Regions from separate parts of the Sphingomonas sp. genome, predicted to be linked through region 3. Evidence: predicted binding sites of a transcription regulator. Region 3 holds the regulator's gene; each other region holds the start of a gene.
What was found. The regulator LexA, encoded in region 3, represses DNA repair genes until DNA is damaged. The targets are predictions, from matches to a motif close to GTTCCNCNCTTGTTCT.
Positions count from the first base shown of each region.

Region 1: a site for LexA is predicted at 1,096-1,111, ahead of radA (DNA repair protein RadA). Genes of this name have one in related genera too.
Region 2: a site for LexA is predicted at 2,304-2,319, ahead of KF730_RS15170 (protein ImuA). Genes of this name have one in related genera too.
Region 4: a site for LexA is predicted at 2,406-2,421, ahead of recA (recombinase RecA). Genes of this name have one in related genera too.

Region 1 covers NZ_JAHBZI010000001.1:2,286,906-2,290,342, forward strand. Annotated here, with positions in the region: gene radA (DNA repair protein RadA) at 1-1,078, opposite strand, end outside; gene KF730_RS11530 (glycosyltransferase family 1 protein) at 1,181-2,332, shown strand; gene KF730_RS11535 (Na+/H+ antiporter) at 2,543-3,437, shown strand, end outside.
Region 2 covers NZ_JAHBZI010000002.1:594,007-597,443, reverse strand. Annotated here, with positions in the region: gene KF730_RS15185 (error-prone DNA polymerase) at 1-184, opposite strand, end outside; gene KF730_RS15180 (DUF6504 family protein) at 184-531, opposite strand; gene KF730_RS15175 (hypothetical protein) at 528-1,589, opposite strand; gene KF730_RS15170 (protein ImuA) at 1,507-2,283, opposite strand; gene KF730_RS15165 (hypothetical protein) at 2,405-3,437, opposite strand, start outside.
Region 3 covers NZ_JAHBZI010000001.1:1,983,607-1,987,043, forward strand. Annotated here, with positions in the region: gene glp (gephyrin-like molybdotransferase Glp) at 1-1,091, shown strand, start outside; gene lexA (transcriptional repressor LexA) at 1,149-1,832, shown strand; gene KF730_RS10015 (EF-hand domain-containing protein) at 1,861-2,499, opposite strand; gene bla (subclass B3 metallo-beta-lactamase) at 2,560-3,402, opposite strand; gene KF730_RS10025 (ComEC/Rec2 family competence protein) at 3,335-3,437, opposite strand, start outside.
Region 4 covers NZ_JAHBZI010000001.1:1,552,444-1,555,880, reverse strand. Annotated here, with positions in the region: gene KF730_RS07805 (glutathione S-transferase) at 1-4, opposite strand, end outside; gene KF730_RS07800 (alpha/beta hydrolase-fold protein) at 108-992, shown strand; gene recA (recombinase RecA) at 1,244-2,347, opposite strand; gene KF730_RS07790 (MOSC N-terminal beta barrel domain-containing protein) at 2,482-3,192, shown strand; gene KF730_RS07785 (hypothetical protein) at 3,199-3,437, shown strand, end outside.

The DNA.
Region 1 (3,437 bases), 300 kb from region 3:
TGTTCAAATAGACTTCACAGGTCGAGAAGCTCAGCCCGCACCGCGCCTCCAGCACCGCGAGGATCATCGACAGCCGCGAGGAATCCCAGCCGACCACCGCCCGCCGCGGCGTCGCCCCGCTCGCCAGCCGCACCACCAGCGCCTGCACCTCGACCAGCACCGGCCGCGTCCCCTCCAGCGCCGGGAACACGATCGTGCCGGTGACGCTCTCGTCGCGCTGGGTCAGGAACAGCGACGAGGGATTGGCGACCTCGCTCAGCCCCTCGCTCTCCATCGCGAACACCCCGATCTCGTCAGTGCCGCCGAAGCGATTCTTGACCGCGCGGAGGATACGATACTGGTGGCTGCGCTCGCCTTCGAACGCCAGCACGGTATCGACCATATGCTCTAGCACGCGCGGGCCGGCGATACTGCCATCTTTGGTGACATGACCTACCAGCACCACCGCCGTGCCCTGTTCCTTGGCGAAGCGGATCAACTCGCCCGCGCTCGCCCGCACTTGGCTCACCGTCCCCGGCGCGCCCTCGATCAGGTCGCTGTGCATCGTCTGGATCGAATCGATCACCAGCAAGGCAGGGGCGGGGCCCTCCCCCATCGTCGTCAGGATATCGCGCACCGAAGTCGCGGCGGCGAGCATCACCGGCGCCTTGCCGAGCCCCAGTCGCCGCGCGCGCAGCCGCACCTGATCCGCCGCTTCCTCGCCCGAGACATAGGCGACGCGTAGTCCGCGCTCGGCGATCTTCGCCGCCGCCTGCAGCAGCAGGGTCGATTTGCCGATCCCCGGATCGCCTCCGATCAGTGTCGCGCTGCCCTCGACGAACCCGCCACCCAGCGCCCGATCGAGTTCCGCGATCCCCGTCGCCATCCGATCGGGCAGCGCGATGTCGGTATTGAGCCCGGTCAGCTGGATCGCACGCCCGCCCGACTGGAGATTATGCTTGGCCTGGAACGGCGTGACGTTGCCCCCGGCTTCCTCGACCAGCGTATTCCAGTCGCCGCAATCGCCGCACTGGCCCTGCCATTGCGCGGTGACCGAGCCGCATGCCTGACACACATATCGTTTGCGGAGCTTCGCCATGTCCCGCGTGTAGCGCGGGAACAATTCAAGAACAAGTCTCGTCCTCCCGATACCGGGGGGATCGAGTTGCCCGTATCCCTGCCCCCCGCTATGCCCGCTGCAATGAAACCGTCGGACATCCGCGTCGCCCTGTTCAGCGGCAATTATAATTACGTCCGCGACGGTGCGAACCAGTCGCTCAACAAGCTTGTCGGCCATCTGCTCAGCCGCGGCGTCAACGTCCGCGTCTATTCGCCGACGGTGGAGAAGCCGGCCTTCGAGCCGACCGGCGATCTCGTCAGCATCCCCAGCTGGCCGCTGCCCGGCGAGCGTGGCGAATTCCGCTTCGCCACCCACCTCCCCAAATCGGTGCACGATGATCTTGCCGCGTTCAGGCCGAACGTGATCCACGTCTCGGCGCCTGAATTCATCGGCCATGCCGCGATCCGCTATGCGCGCAAGCACGGCCTGCCGGTGGTCGCATCGATGCATACCCGCTTCGAGACCTATCCGCGCTATTACAAGCTCGGCTTCCTCGAGCCGTTGGTCATCCATCTGCTGACGCGCTTCTACAACAAGGTTGATGCCGTGGTAGTGCCGGCACAGTCCTCTATTGACCTTCTGCGCGAATGGGGCGTGACGACGCCGATTGGCATCTGGGCGCGCGGCGTCGATCACGATACATTCTCGCCCAAGCGTCGCGATCTCGCCTGGCGCCGCTCGCTCGGCATCGCCGACGATGAGTTCGCCGTCGGATTCCTCGGCCGGCTGGTCAAGGAAAAGGGGCTTGATATCTTCTCCGAAGTCTGCCGGCGGCTGACCGCGCAGGGCGTGCCGCACCGGGTGCTGGTGGTCGGTGAGGGCCCGGCGCGCGAATGGTTCGGCGAGCTCGTCCCCGAAGCCGCATTCGCCGGTTTCCAGCGCGGCAATGATCTCGGCCGCGCCGTTGCCAGCATGGACGTACTGTTCAACCCTTCGGTCACCGAAAGCTTCGGCAACGTTACGCTGGAAGCGATGGCCGCCGGCGTTCCCGTCGTCGCGGCCCGCGCCACCGGAGCGGTGGACCTGATCGACGAGGGCGAGACCGGCTTCCTCGTCCCGCCACGCGACGTCCAGGCCTATGCCGACAGGATCGCGATGCTGGCACGGGATTCGACGCTGTACCGTGCGCAATCGGATGCCGGCCACGCCAAGGCCGATGGCTATGTGTGGGACGCGATCAACGAGAAGGTGATCGACACCTATTTCGAGGTACTGGAACGTCACGCGAAATAGCCGATCGTCGGTGCGGGTGCCGGTTTTGCTGTCCTACATCGGCGCGGGGCGATATCTTGCTTCCATGCCTCTGCGCGCGACCTTGCTCGTTACCGCTCGCATAATATTGTTACATTTGCGAATAACGAAGTTTCACAATCCGCATGAAAAGTGTGAAGCTAAGCCGTCATTTCCCTAAACGTTGGACAAATTCAGGGGGAGCCAAGCCTGATGCATGCCGTCGAAGCATTTGAGCTCGTCCTTGTCCTGCTGGCGATGGTCACCGGGCTTTATTGGCTGGCGCTGAAGCTCCGCCTGCCGCCCGCCACCGCCCTGCTGGTCGGCGGCGGCGCGCTTGCCTTCATTCCCGGCCTGCCCGACATTTCGCTCGATCCCGAGCTGGCGCTGGTGCTGTTCCTGCCGCCGCTGCTCGTCGATGGCGCCTATTCCACCGCGCTCGGCCGCTTCCGCCGGCATTTGCCCGGCATCCTGTCGCTCGCCGTCGGAGCGGTGGTGTTCACGACGCTGGCGGTCGGTCTGGTGGTGCATTGGCTGGTTCCCGAACTGCCGCTGTCCGCCTGTTTCGCGCTGGGTGCCATCGTCTCCCCGCCCGATGCCGTCTCGGCGCGCGCGGTGCTCAAGGACGTGCCCCTGCCCCGTCGTCTCACCGCGCTGCTCGAAGGTGAAAGCCTGCTCAACGACGCTACCGGCCTGATCCTGTTCCGCTTCGCCGTCGCGGCCACGCTGAGCGGCGTGTTCCATGCCGGCGAGGCGGTCGGCATGTTCTTTGTCGTAGCGATCGGCGGGGTGATCGTCGGCCTCGCCGTCGGCGCGCTCTGGGTGTTCGTCGCGAAGAAACTCCACGACCGGATGCTGATCGTCATCGCGACCACCCTGCTCGGCTGGACCGCCTATCTGGCCGGTGAGGCGCTCCACGTTTCGGGTGTCATCGCCGCGGTTACCGCCGGGTTGGTCCTCGGCTGGTATCAGCACACCGTGATGTCGGCGGCGGTGCGGCTGCTCGGTGGATCGTTCTGGCAGATCCTGACTTTCGTGCTGGAAGCGATGGTGTTCATCCTGATCGGCTTCTCGCTGCGCGGCGCGCTCGAGCGCATCGGCGGGATCG
Region 2 (3,437 bases), on a different contig from region 3:
TCCGCACGCCGGTCGCCTTCTGCCCGTCCCAACCGCGGACCACGCCCGCGACCGTGCTCCAGTCGGCCAGGCCGAGCGCGGTGTGGCCCAGCAGCTGCGCCGCAGCGAACAACTCCTCGGGCGCGCTCGACCCGCGCAGGAACGAGAAGTGGCTGGTCACCTGGAGCTCGACGTAGGTCGCCATCAGCCGAAAAAGCCGTGGAGATACCAGCTGAGATCCCCGGTCTCCGGCACGACGCCGTCGCCGCGGCGGAACAGCCAGAAGCGCTGTCCGCCTTCCACCTCGACCCGAAAATAGTCGCGCACCGCCCAGAGTTCGCGGTCGGTTCGCCACCATTCGCCATGGATGCGCTCGGGCCCGTCGCCGGCAATCACCCGATAGGACTTGCCGCGCCAGTTGAAGCGGCGCGGCGCGTGGTCGGGCAGAAGCGCGACCACATGCGACAGCAGCTCGGGACGCGGCAGCATCCGCACCGGCCGCTTCCAGGCAGGCCAGCCCTCCGGCTCGGCCAAGGCGCCCAGCCGCCTCACCGCGCGCTCGGGCACGTCGCTCTGCTCGAGCCCGATCCGAAAAACCGCTTCCTCCCCGGCGCGCCCGGCGAGCTGGTCGATCGCGGGCGCGAGGTCCGGCGGCGCATCGCCAGCCGCTTGGCGAGCGGCCCCCGCGGCATCGGATAGAGATCACCGACGCGCTCGAGCCCGAACCGCGCGGCGGCGGCCAGCGCCGGGGGATCGAGGCGAAGCGCGGCGATCGGCGCCGCGGCGAGCGCCGCCGCCTCGCCGCCCGGCGGCAAGCGGGTGACAGCTTCCCCGCCAAAGCGGGCCAGCGCGTGCGCAGCACCCGGCGTGCCGGCGACCCCCAGGCGTCCGGTAAAGCCGATCCGCGCGAGAAAGCGCAGCACGCGGACACAGAAGCGCGCTTCGCCGCCGTGCAGATGACTCGTGCCGGTCAGGTCTAGCCAGATCCCGTCGATGCCCGAGGGAGCGGCGACCGGCGTCCAGTGCGCGACGGCGTGCAAGGCCAGCCGGTCGAGCCAGGCCTGGTCGCCGGCGGCATCGGCGTCGCGCATATCGAGATCGCCGACCAGCGCGCGGGCATGCGCCGCCGCCATGCCGGGCACGAGGTCGAGCGCAAGTGCAGCGGGACAAGCGGCAGTCACCACCTCGCGCTGGCCGATGCGCTCGATCAGCACGGTCGGGCGCCCCCAGGGCAAAGCGCCAGGCGCGGCCGCCGGCATCGGCGGGCGCGCCTGACCCCGCTCGCCTTCATCGGACGGCATCGCCCGGAACGGGTGCTCGACCGGCTCGGATCGCCGCCCGAGCAGCCGCATGGGCGGCTGCTGGTGCGCGGGCAGTGCCGCGATCCGCTCCACTTCCGCTTCCCGGCCAAGCCCGCCCTGCGCCCAGCGCGCGCCGGGGCGCCAGCCCCCGCCGCGCGGGACCGAGCAGGCGCCCGGATCGTCGTCGATGCTCGGCGGCAGGATCGGCGCGGGCGACCAGGGCCGCTCAGGCGGCGCGGCGGTCCGCTCCAGCCGCCGCAGCCGCTCGATCGCGAGCTGGGGCAGGTAGAGCGAGGCGACCCTTGCCATCGCAGGCCTCGACTATGAGAGAAAAGGGATTGCCGCCACGCTGACGGACAAGATCGACCGACCAGCAGGAGCGCCCGACGCCGGCATGCGGCAATGGCACCGACGGTGCGCAGCCGATCCGCCACCGCGTGCAGGCAGCCGACGGAATTTCGAGCGGATCGCGTGCGGCCCGCGCCCAGCGCCGCAGCAACAGCATCGGCGTGCGTCCGTCGGCGGCGGCCAGCTGGAGCCGCCTTGTGGCGGTCTGATCGGCGGCCTTCACTTCCGCCACCACCGCCGCGAAGCTGCCGTCGCGCAGACAGTCCTCGGCAAGCGCGAGCGCCATGACCTCGTCCCGGCCTTCGCAGTAGAGCAATTTTCCCGGCGGCAGCCCGGCCTGTTCGAGCCCGGGCGCATAGAGATCGAACCGGGTCAGCGCCCAGGCGACACTCGCATTGGGCTCGGCCGCGAAGCGCGCTGCGGCCCCGGCGGTGAACAGAGTCGCGGCGGCATCATCACCCAGCGTCGGCGAGGCTGCGCTGATCTCGTGCAGGCCGCCGCCGTCAAGGCCGCCGCCACCCAGCCGTGTGTCGATCGTCTCGATCCCGAACGGCAGCAGCGGCGCACCGCTCGCCACCGGCAGGGCGATACGCGCCTTCAGCTCGGCGAGCAGGCGTGCGCGTTCAGTCTCGGCAAAGGCGGCATCGGTCAGCATAAGGGAATAACGACTCGTTCGTTCCCATTATGTTCCGGTGAGTCGGCCGATCCGTCAAGCGCCAATCATCGCTTGCGCTTTTGCGCAGGCTGCTTGCCCTCGGCCTGAGGTACCGGAGCAGTTACATGAACAGGCGATACGGATAGACGTTTCGCGGCAGGTCGGAGACGTTCGCAATCGTACGCGCCAGCTTTTGCGAATAGCGGATGCTGACCGGTACCGGGTCGTAAAGCGCGTCGTTGTTCCAATCCATCTTAGTGAGCGCCAACGCTTCATGGGCGGTCAGCTCAAGCGGCCCGCTACCGGCGTGGCGGATCAGCTGCAGCGGCCTGGGGATGCTCTTCTTGCCCTGATAGTAATCGCCCTTGGTCGAAACCTCGGGAGCATTGCCCGCCACCCACACCAAGGCGGAGTTGCCTGTGCGGACCACCATCGTACCGCGCGGGACGGGGAAGCCCGACGGCCGCGACGGCGGCTTTTCCACGCCTGACTTGATCAGCCAGACGCCCCGCCAGCACGATGCCGAACTCACCTCGACGCACTCTATTTCCGGAACGCCGGAGAGCGCGTCGAACGCGCCCTCAATTTCGCTCTCCTTGAAAGCCGTCGTCTTGTGAATGACCATGCGCTTCGGCAGGTTGCCGCCGTTTCGCCCCTGATAGAGCTCCAGACTGCGCGCGAGCACCGCGCGCATGTCGTCGCGGCTGAGAAAGGGATTCCTGCGGGCTTCGGCGACATCGGCCACCGGGTCCCGCGCCTCGAACGCAACGAACTGCATGCCGCCGCCGTCCATGTCGAAAACCTGCGAGCAACAGGTGACGTAATGCGCGTCCTGCTGATCGCCGCGCAGCGCATAGGCCAACCCGATATAGGCGGTGTCGGTCGGCACACCCTTCAGCGGTGCCAGCTTCCATGGCGTCCCTGCAGCTTTCACATACAATGCCGTCGACAGGCGCCACGCAAGCGACGCCTTGTAGCTGAAGGTGAAGACACGGTCGTTCAGGACCTGGGTCGGGATATTATATTTGGCGCCAAGAGCTTTCAGCACGTCATGGGCGTCGAAGAATTTTCCGCGTGTCGCGGTATCCCAATTGTCGGGAAAATGGACGAGCACCACATCGAATTCATTGCGCACCGCGTCGAGGCGCCGAAGC
Region 3 (3,437 bases):
CCCATCGCTATGCCGCCGCCGGCATCGTAGCCCTGCGCACGCAGCCCGCCGCCGATCTCTCGGCGATGGACGGCTATGCGATCCGCTTCGCCGACCTGCCCGGCCCGTGGCAGGTCATCGGCGAAAGCGCCGCCGGCCGCGGCTTTGCCGGCGAAGTCGCCGCATCCCAGGCCGTCCGCATCTTCACCGGCGCGCCGCTGCCCGTCGGCACGGACACTGTCCTTGTCCAGGAAGAAGCCGCCCGCGACGGCCCGCGCCTGACGCTCGCCGGCGCGGGCCCGTCCACGCCCGGCCGCAATGTCCGCCGCAAGGGACTCGATTTCGCCGAGAGCGAGACGCTGATCCGCGCCGGCCAGCGCATCACGCCCGCCGCGCTCGCCCTCGCCGCTATCGCCGGTCACGCAACGCTCCCCGTTCGCGGCAAGGTCCGCGTCGCCATCGCCGCCACCGGCGACGAGCTTGTCGCGCCCGGCACGCCGCTCGCCGCGGACCAGATCCCCGAGACCAACCGGCTGATGCTCACGGCGCAACTCGCCGATCTGCCGGTCGAGATCATCGATCTCGGCATTCTGTCCGATGATCTGGATGCCCTCACCGCCGCCTTCCGCGCGGTCGATGCCGATCTCCTCGTCACCAGCGGCGGCGCCTCGGTCGGCGATCACGATCTCGTCCGCCCCGCGCTCGAAGCCGCCGGCGGCTCGATCGACTTCTGGCGGATCGCCCTGCGCCCCGGCAAGCCGATGCTGGCCGGCCGCCTCGGGCGTGCGTTCGTCCTCGGCCTGCCCGGCAATCCGGTCTCGGCCTTCATCACCACCATGCTGTTCGTCCGCCCGCTCGTCGCGCGCCTCGCGGGCGCCGCCGATCCGCTGCCGCGGACCCGCATCGTCCCGCTCGGCGAAGCGCTCGCCGCCAACGAGGCCCGCACCGATTATCTACGCGCCGAAATCCGCGATGGCCGCGCTTTCGCCTCGACGATCCAGGATTCGTCGATGCTGCGGACCCTCGCCCGCGCCGACTGCCTGATCCTCCGTCCGCCGCATGCCCCGGCCGCCAAAATCGGCGACTCGGCGGAAATCCTACAGATCGCTTGACAGCGCCGCGGAACATTGCATAAACGTTCCTCGTCTGTTCCAGACGGGAGAATTTGGATGCTCACGCGCAAGCAGCACGAGCTGATCTGCTTCATTGCCGACCGCCTCAACGACACCGGCGTGTCGCCCTCGTTCGAGGAGATGAAGGAGGCGCTCGATCTCAAATCCAAGTCGGGCGTGCACCGGCTGATCTCGGCATTGGAGGAGCGCGAATTCATCCGCCGCCTCCCCAACCGCGCCCGCGCGCTTGAAGTGTTGAAGGTGCCGGAGCGCGGTGCTGCGCCAAAGTCCGCGGCAGCTTCGCCAACCTCCGCATCAACGACTATTTCGTCCTCGGCGCCCTTGCCCGCGCCCGCCAACGACGTCATCGAAATCCCCCTCCACGGCCGCATCGCCGCCGGCACCCCGATCGAGGCGCTGGAGGGCGCGTCGATGCTCCCGGTGCCCGCCGCCCTGCTTGGCTCGGGGGAGCACTATGCCCTTGAAGTTGCCGGAGATTCCATGGTCGAGGCCGGCATTCTCGATGGCGATTACGCGCTTATCCGCCGCACCGAAACCGCGCGCGATGGTGAGATCGTCGTCGCCCTGATCGACGATGCTGAAGCGACGCTGAAGTATTTCCGCAAGGAGGGCGCGATGATCCGCCTCGACCCCGCCAACCGCGACTATAACCCCCAGCGCTACCGCCCCGATCAGGTGCGCGTGCAGGGAAAGCTCGCCGGGCTGCTGCGGCGTTATTGAGATTGCGGGCAGCGGGCGTCCGCTGCCCTTAGTCGATAAATTCGGTGAAGCTGACCCGGCGGTCGCCGTTGCTGTCGAGATCGTGGAAAGTCGCCCGGTCGGGCGGCGTTCCGATGAACGTCATCCGCAGCGGCGCGGCATATTCCCCGGCATCGAGCAAACCGTCACCGTCCTCGTCCAACGCATCGAACCCGCGCCGCAAGGACGCGATGGCGTGCGCCGCGAACTCCTTCCGCGTCACCAGCCCGTCGCCGTCACGGTCGAGTACCGCAAAAGCGGGCACCTCGCGGCAGATCGCGAAGGAACGCGGACCGTTGCCCAGCCAGCCGCGCTTGAGCGGCAGCGCTAGCGCGACCGGACAACGCGTTTCCCCGCCCGGGACCTCGGCCTGGGTCACCACGCCATCGCCATTGCGGTCCAGTTCGTCGAAACCCGCGCCATAATCGGGCCGCGCGGCGACCGGGCTCATCACTACCGCCAATGCGAGCAAGGCGATAACCGCCAGCGGCCCCGCTATACCGTGCCGCGCTCGGCCATGCCCCTCGACAAATCGCCGGATCGCGTCGCTCATCGTCACGCCATCGGCCCGGCAGCGCTCGGCGAAAGCCGTTTTCGCCGCGAACGGCAGCCGCACTTCGATCGTCTCGCTCTTCTTGGAACTGGTCATGCCCGCAATCAGCCACGCCTCGCGCCGCGCGCAAAGCAAAACCTTGTCCGGACAGGATTATCAGCGCTTCTGCGCCGCCAGCTCCTTCTCGAATCCGGCCTCCGCCGCCTTCGCCCGCCGCCGCAGCTCACCCGGATCGACAAAGGCGTTTTTATCCCCCGCCACCAGCCGTTTGCGCTTCGCTTCCATGTCGAAGCCGGTCGGGTGAAAGTTCAGGAACACATCCGCCTTGATCGCCTTCAACTTGGCGAAGGTCGCACGGAAATCGCTGACCGCCGCGTCATACCCCTTGCCCTTCACCAGCGGCTGATCGGCCACGGTGATGCTGCATGCGAAGATTATGTCGTGCCCACCCGCCCGCATCGTCCAGCTCGTGCAGCCCTTGGTGTGCCCCGGCGTCAGATGCGTGGTCAGCGTCGTCCCGCCCAGCGTGATCGCCTCGCCATCGCTGAGCAGCGCATCGACCCGCACCTTGGGGAACGGGCCGAGATCGGACCGATAATCGACGCTTCCCGCCTCCAGCGCCGGCATGTCTGCCGCGCTCGCCAGCAGCCGCGCGCCGGTCAGCCGCTTTAGCTCGGCCAGCCCGCCGCTATGATCCCAATGCGCGTGGTTGATCAGCAGGATCTTCACGTCGTCGAGCCTGAAGCCGAGCCTGGCGATGTTCGCCACGATCTGCGGAACGCTCTCCTCCATCGCGCCGTCGATCAGGATATGCCCCTCGGGCGTCGTGATCAGATAGGCCGCGATGCCGGCGGTGCCGACATAATGGACGTTCCCCGCGATCGTGAACGGCGTCACCGGCGCGTTCCATTCCCTGCGGACCTGAACCCAGTCAGTGTCCTGCGCGGCGACCGGCGCCGCCAGCCCCGCGAGCAGCGCCGCCGCGATTGCGCGTTTCATTATCGCTCTCCCTTTGTCCTGCAAATGGCGGCTGG
Region 4 (3,437 bases), 430 kb from region 3:
TCATGCGCGTTCCTTGATGCGGCGAGGCGGACGTCGTCGCGCCGGGTGACGAGACGCGATCCCCATGTGGTTTCGCCGATCCCGCCACCGTTGCCAAGCCTGCCCGAGTGCGCGAAGTTGCGCGCGTCGCGGCACCATCGGCAGGACAGGAGCATGACATGATCAAGGGCTGGCACCGGCCGCTGCTTCCCCTAGCCTGCCTTGCCTGCATTCCCGGAGCCGCCCACGCCCAGGACCATCTGATCGGCACGGAAAGCGCGCTCACGATCGAGATACCCGGTCAGGGCGAACGCCGCGCGGTGTGGATAAGCGTGCCGCCGGGATACGAGCGGTCCGGCGCCACCCGCTATCCCGTCGCCTATGTGCTGGATGGCCGCGGGCTGTTCCCCGGCGCGGTGGCGGCGGCGCGGTTCCTCAGCGTCTTCGAGGGCGCGCCGGGAATGATCGTGGTGGGAATCGACAGCGTCAATCCGGCGGCGCGGCGGCGCGACTTCACACCTGTGCGCGCGGCCAGCGACGCCGAGGGCGCATCGGGCCAGGCGGATCGCTTTGCCGCGCTTCTGGCCGGCGGGATCGTGCCGCGGATCAATATGGACTTCAGGACTGACGGGCGCGCCGTACTGATCGGGCATTCACTAGCCGGGCTGTTCGCGCTCGATGCCTGGCACCGGCGGCTGCCGGCGTTCGACGGCTATATCGCGATCAGCCCGACTCTGCCCTGGGCGGACAACGAGATCATGGGCCGGATCGCTAGCCGCGCCAAGGGCAGCAGCGACGCCAAGGCGCCGTTCGTGTTCGTATCGATGGCGGCGGACATGCCGGCCTACCTCGCGCAGATGGAACGTCTCGAGAGCATGGCTCCGCAGCTGGCGCCGGCATGGCAATTCGCGCGCTTTCCCGACGACACCCATGTCACCACCGTGCCCGGCGCGCTGTTTCGCGGATTGCGGCTCTACCATCAGCATCTGGCCGCCGGCCCGCCGAAACCGTGACGATCCGCGCTTGGCTTCACACTTTTCCCGCGTTTCGTGACACAAAGCTGCGCAGCCGCGACACAAACGGAAAGACCCGACGCAGGGCAATGCGCCGGGTCTCCGATGGGAAATTGGCCGTTTCCGCCGGGTCGATCATGCCTCGCACGATCGAGAAACGCCCAAGGGCATTTCACCTCCAGCCAAACCGGCCACCCCGTGACCGCTGGTCCGGTGCGGGCAAGCACCGTCGCGGCCTTGTTCATTGAACCTCAGAGATCGTCCTCGCTGCCCTCGGCATCGGGTTCGGGGCCGGTCATCATCTCCTCGGCGACCTTTTCGGTGCGCGTGCGGATGGCCTTTTCGAGGCGGGCGCAGATCTCCGGATTTTCCTTGAGGAAGGTCTTGGAGTTCTCGCGGCCCTGGCCGATGCGGACGCTATCATAGCTGAACCATGCGCCCGATTTCTCGACCAGCCCGGCCTTGACGCCAAGATCGAGGATCTCGCCGATCTTCGAGACGCCTTCGCCATACATGATGTCGAACTCGACCTGCTTGAACGGCGGCGCAACCTTGTTCTTGACGACCTTCACGCGGGTGGTGTTGCCGATGATATCGTCGCGATCCTTGATCTGGCCGGTGCGGCGGATGTCGAGACGGACCGAAGCGTAGAATTTGAGCGCATTGCCGCCGGTCGTGGTCTCGGGATTGCCGTACATCACGCCGATCTTCATGCGCAGCTGATTGATGAAGATCACCATGCAGCGCGAGCGGGCGATCGAGCCGGTGAGCTTGCGCAGGCTCTGCGACATCAGGCGGGCCTGAAGACCGACATGGCTGTCGCCCATCTCGCCTTCGATTTCAGCGCGCGGCACCAGCGCGGCGACCGAATCGACCACCAGCACGTCGATGGCGTTGGAGCGAACCAGCGTATCGACGATTTCAAGCGCCTGCTCGCCGGTATCAGGCTGCGAGACGATCAGCTCATCGATGTTGACGCCAAGCTTCTTGGCATAGACCGGATCGAGCGCATGCTCGGCATCGACGAAGGCGGCGACGCCGCCGGTCTTCTGCGCTTCGGCAATGGTGTGCAGCGCCAGCGTGGTCTTGCCCGAGCTTTCGGGGCCGTAAATCTCGATGACGCGGCCGCGCGGCAGGCCGCCGACGCCAAGGGCGATGTCGAGGCCGAGCGACCCGGTCGAGATAGCCTCGACCTGCATCGCCTCCTTCGAGCCGAGACGCATCGCGCTGCCCTTGCCGAACGCGCGATCGATCTGAGCGAGGGCGGCTTCAAGCGCCTTCTGCTTTTCGGTGCTGGGAGCCATATTATTGTCGATGACCTTCAGGGATGCTGCCATTTTCGATGCCCTCGCCACTTGAAGATGTCTACCGTAATCGTTGCTGTTGACGGCTTCGTATCGTGTTTGTTCTCATAGAACAAGAGCGGAACAAAAAATAATTTCGCGAGCGTGCAATTGCCCCTCCCCATCCCCCACGCTAGCCAGCGGCCATGGGGGAAATCATTGGCACGGTCGCTGCGCTCAACCGCTTTCCGGTCAAGTCGATGGCCGGCGAGCCGCTGGAGACTGCCGAGATCGATTGGCAGGGCGTGGAGGGCGACCGGCAATATGCGTTCTTCTTCCGCGACAGCGGCTCGCGCTTTCCATGGCTGACCGGGCGGGACGTGTCGGAAATGGTGCTGCATGCGGCGCGCTTTGCCGATCCGCAGGCGCCGAAGACGGCGAAGGTCGAAGTCACCGCGCCCGATGGCTGGCACGGCACTGTCGACGATCCCGAATTGCTGGAGCGGCTGGCGGCGGCGGCGGGTGCGCCGATCGGGCTGATCCAGCTGGCGATCGGTTGCTTCGATTCGATGCCGGTATCGGTGGTGACCACCGCCGCGCATCACTGGGTCGAGACCGCGCATGGTTCGGCGCTGGATATGCGACGGTTCCGCGCGAATATCGTCATCGAGAGCGATCATTCGCAGATGGAATGGGCGGGCAAGCGGATCGCGTTCGGCGAGGATGGTGCGGAGCTACTGATAACCGAGGGAATCCAGCGCTGCGCGATGGTGACGATCCATCCGGATACGGCAGTGCGCGAGCCCAAGGTGCTGCGGACGGTCGCCCAGCAGTTCGGCAATAATTACGGCACCTATGCCGCGCCGGCGAAGAAGGGATTTGTGCGGATCGGGGATGTGGTACGCTTGATCGATTAGGGGGGATTGAAGATGCGCCTATTCACTTTGGTTGCAGCCATGCTGCTGGCGGCGCCCGCTGCCCATGCCGCCGATGCCTGTACCACGCTCGAGGCGCGCACCGCTGCCTTCGAACCGGATCTCAAGGCTGCCTTTGAACTGATGAAGGCGCGGGATATCGCCGGTGCGCGGAAATACCTGCCCAAGCTCGAGGCGTATTTTGCTGCCATCCCCGCAACGATGCCGCAGCCGGCGCGGTGCGGCGC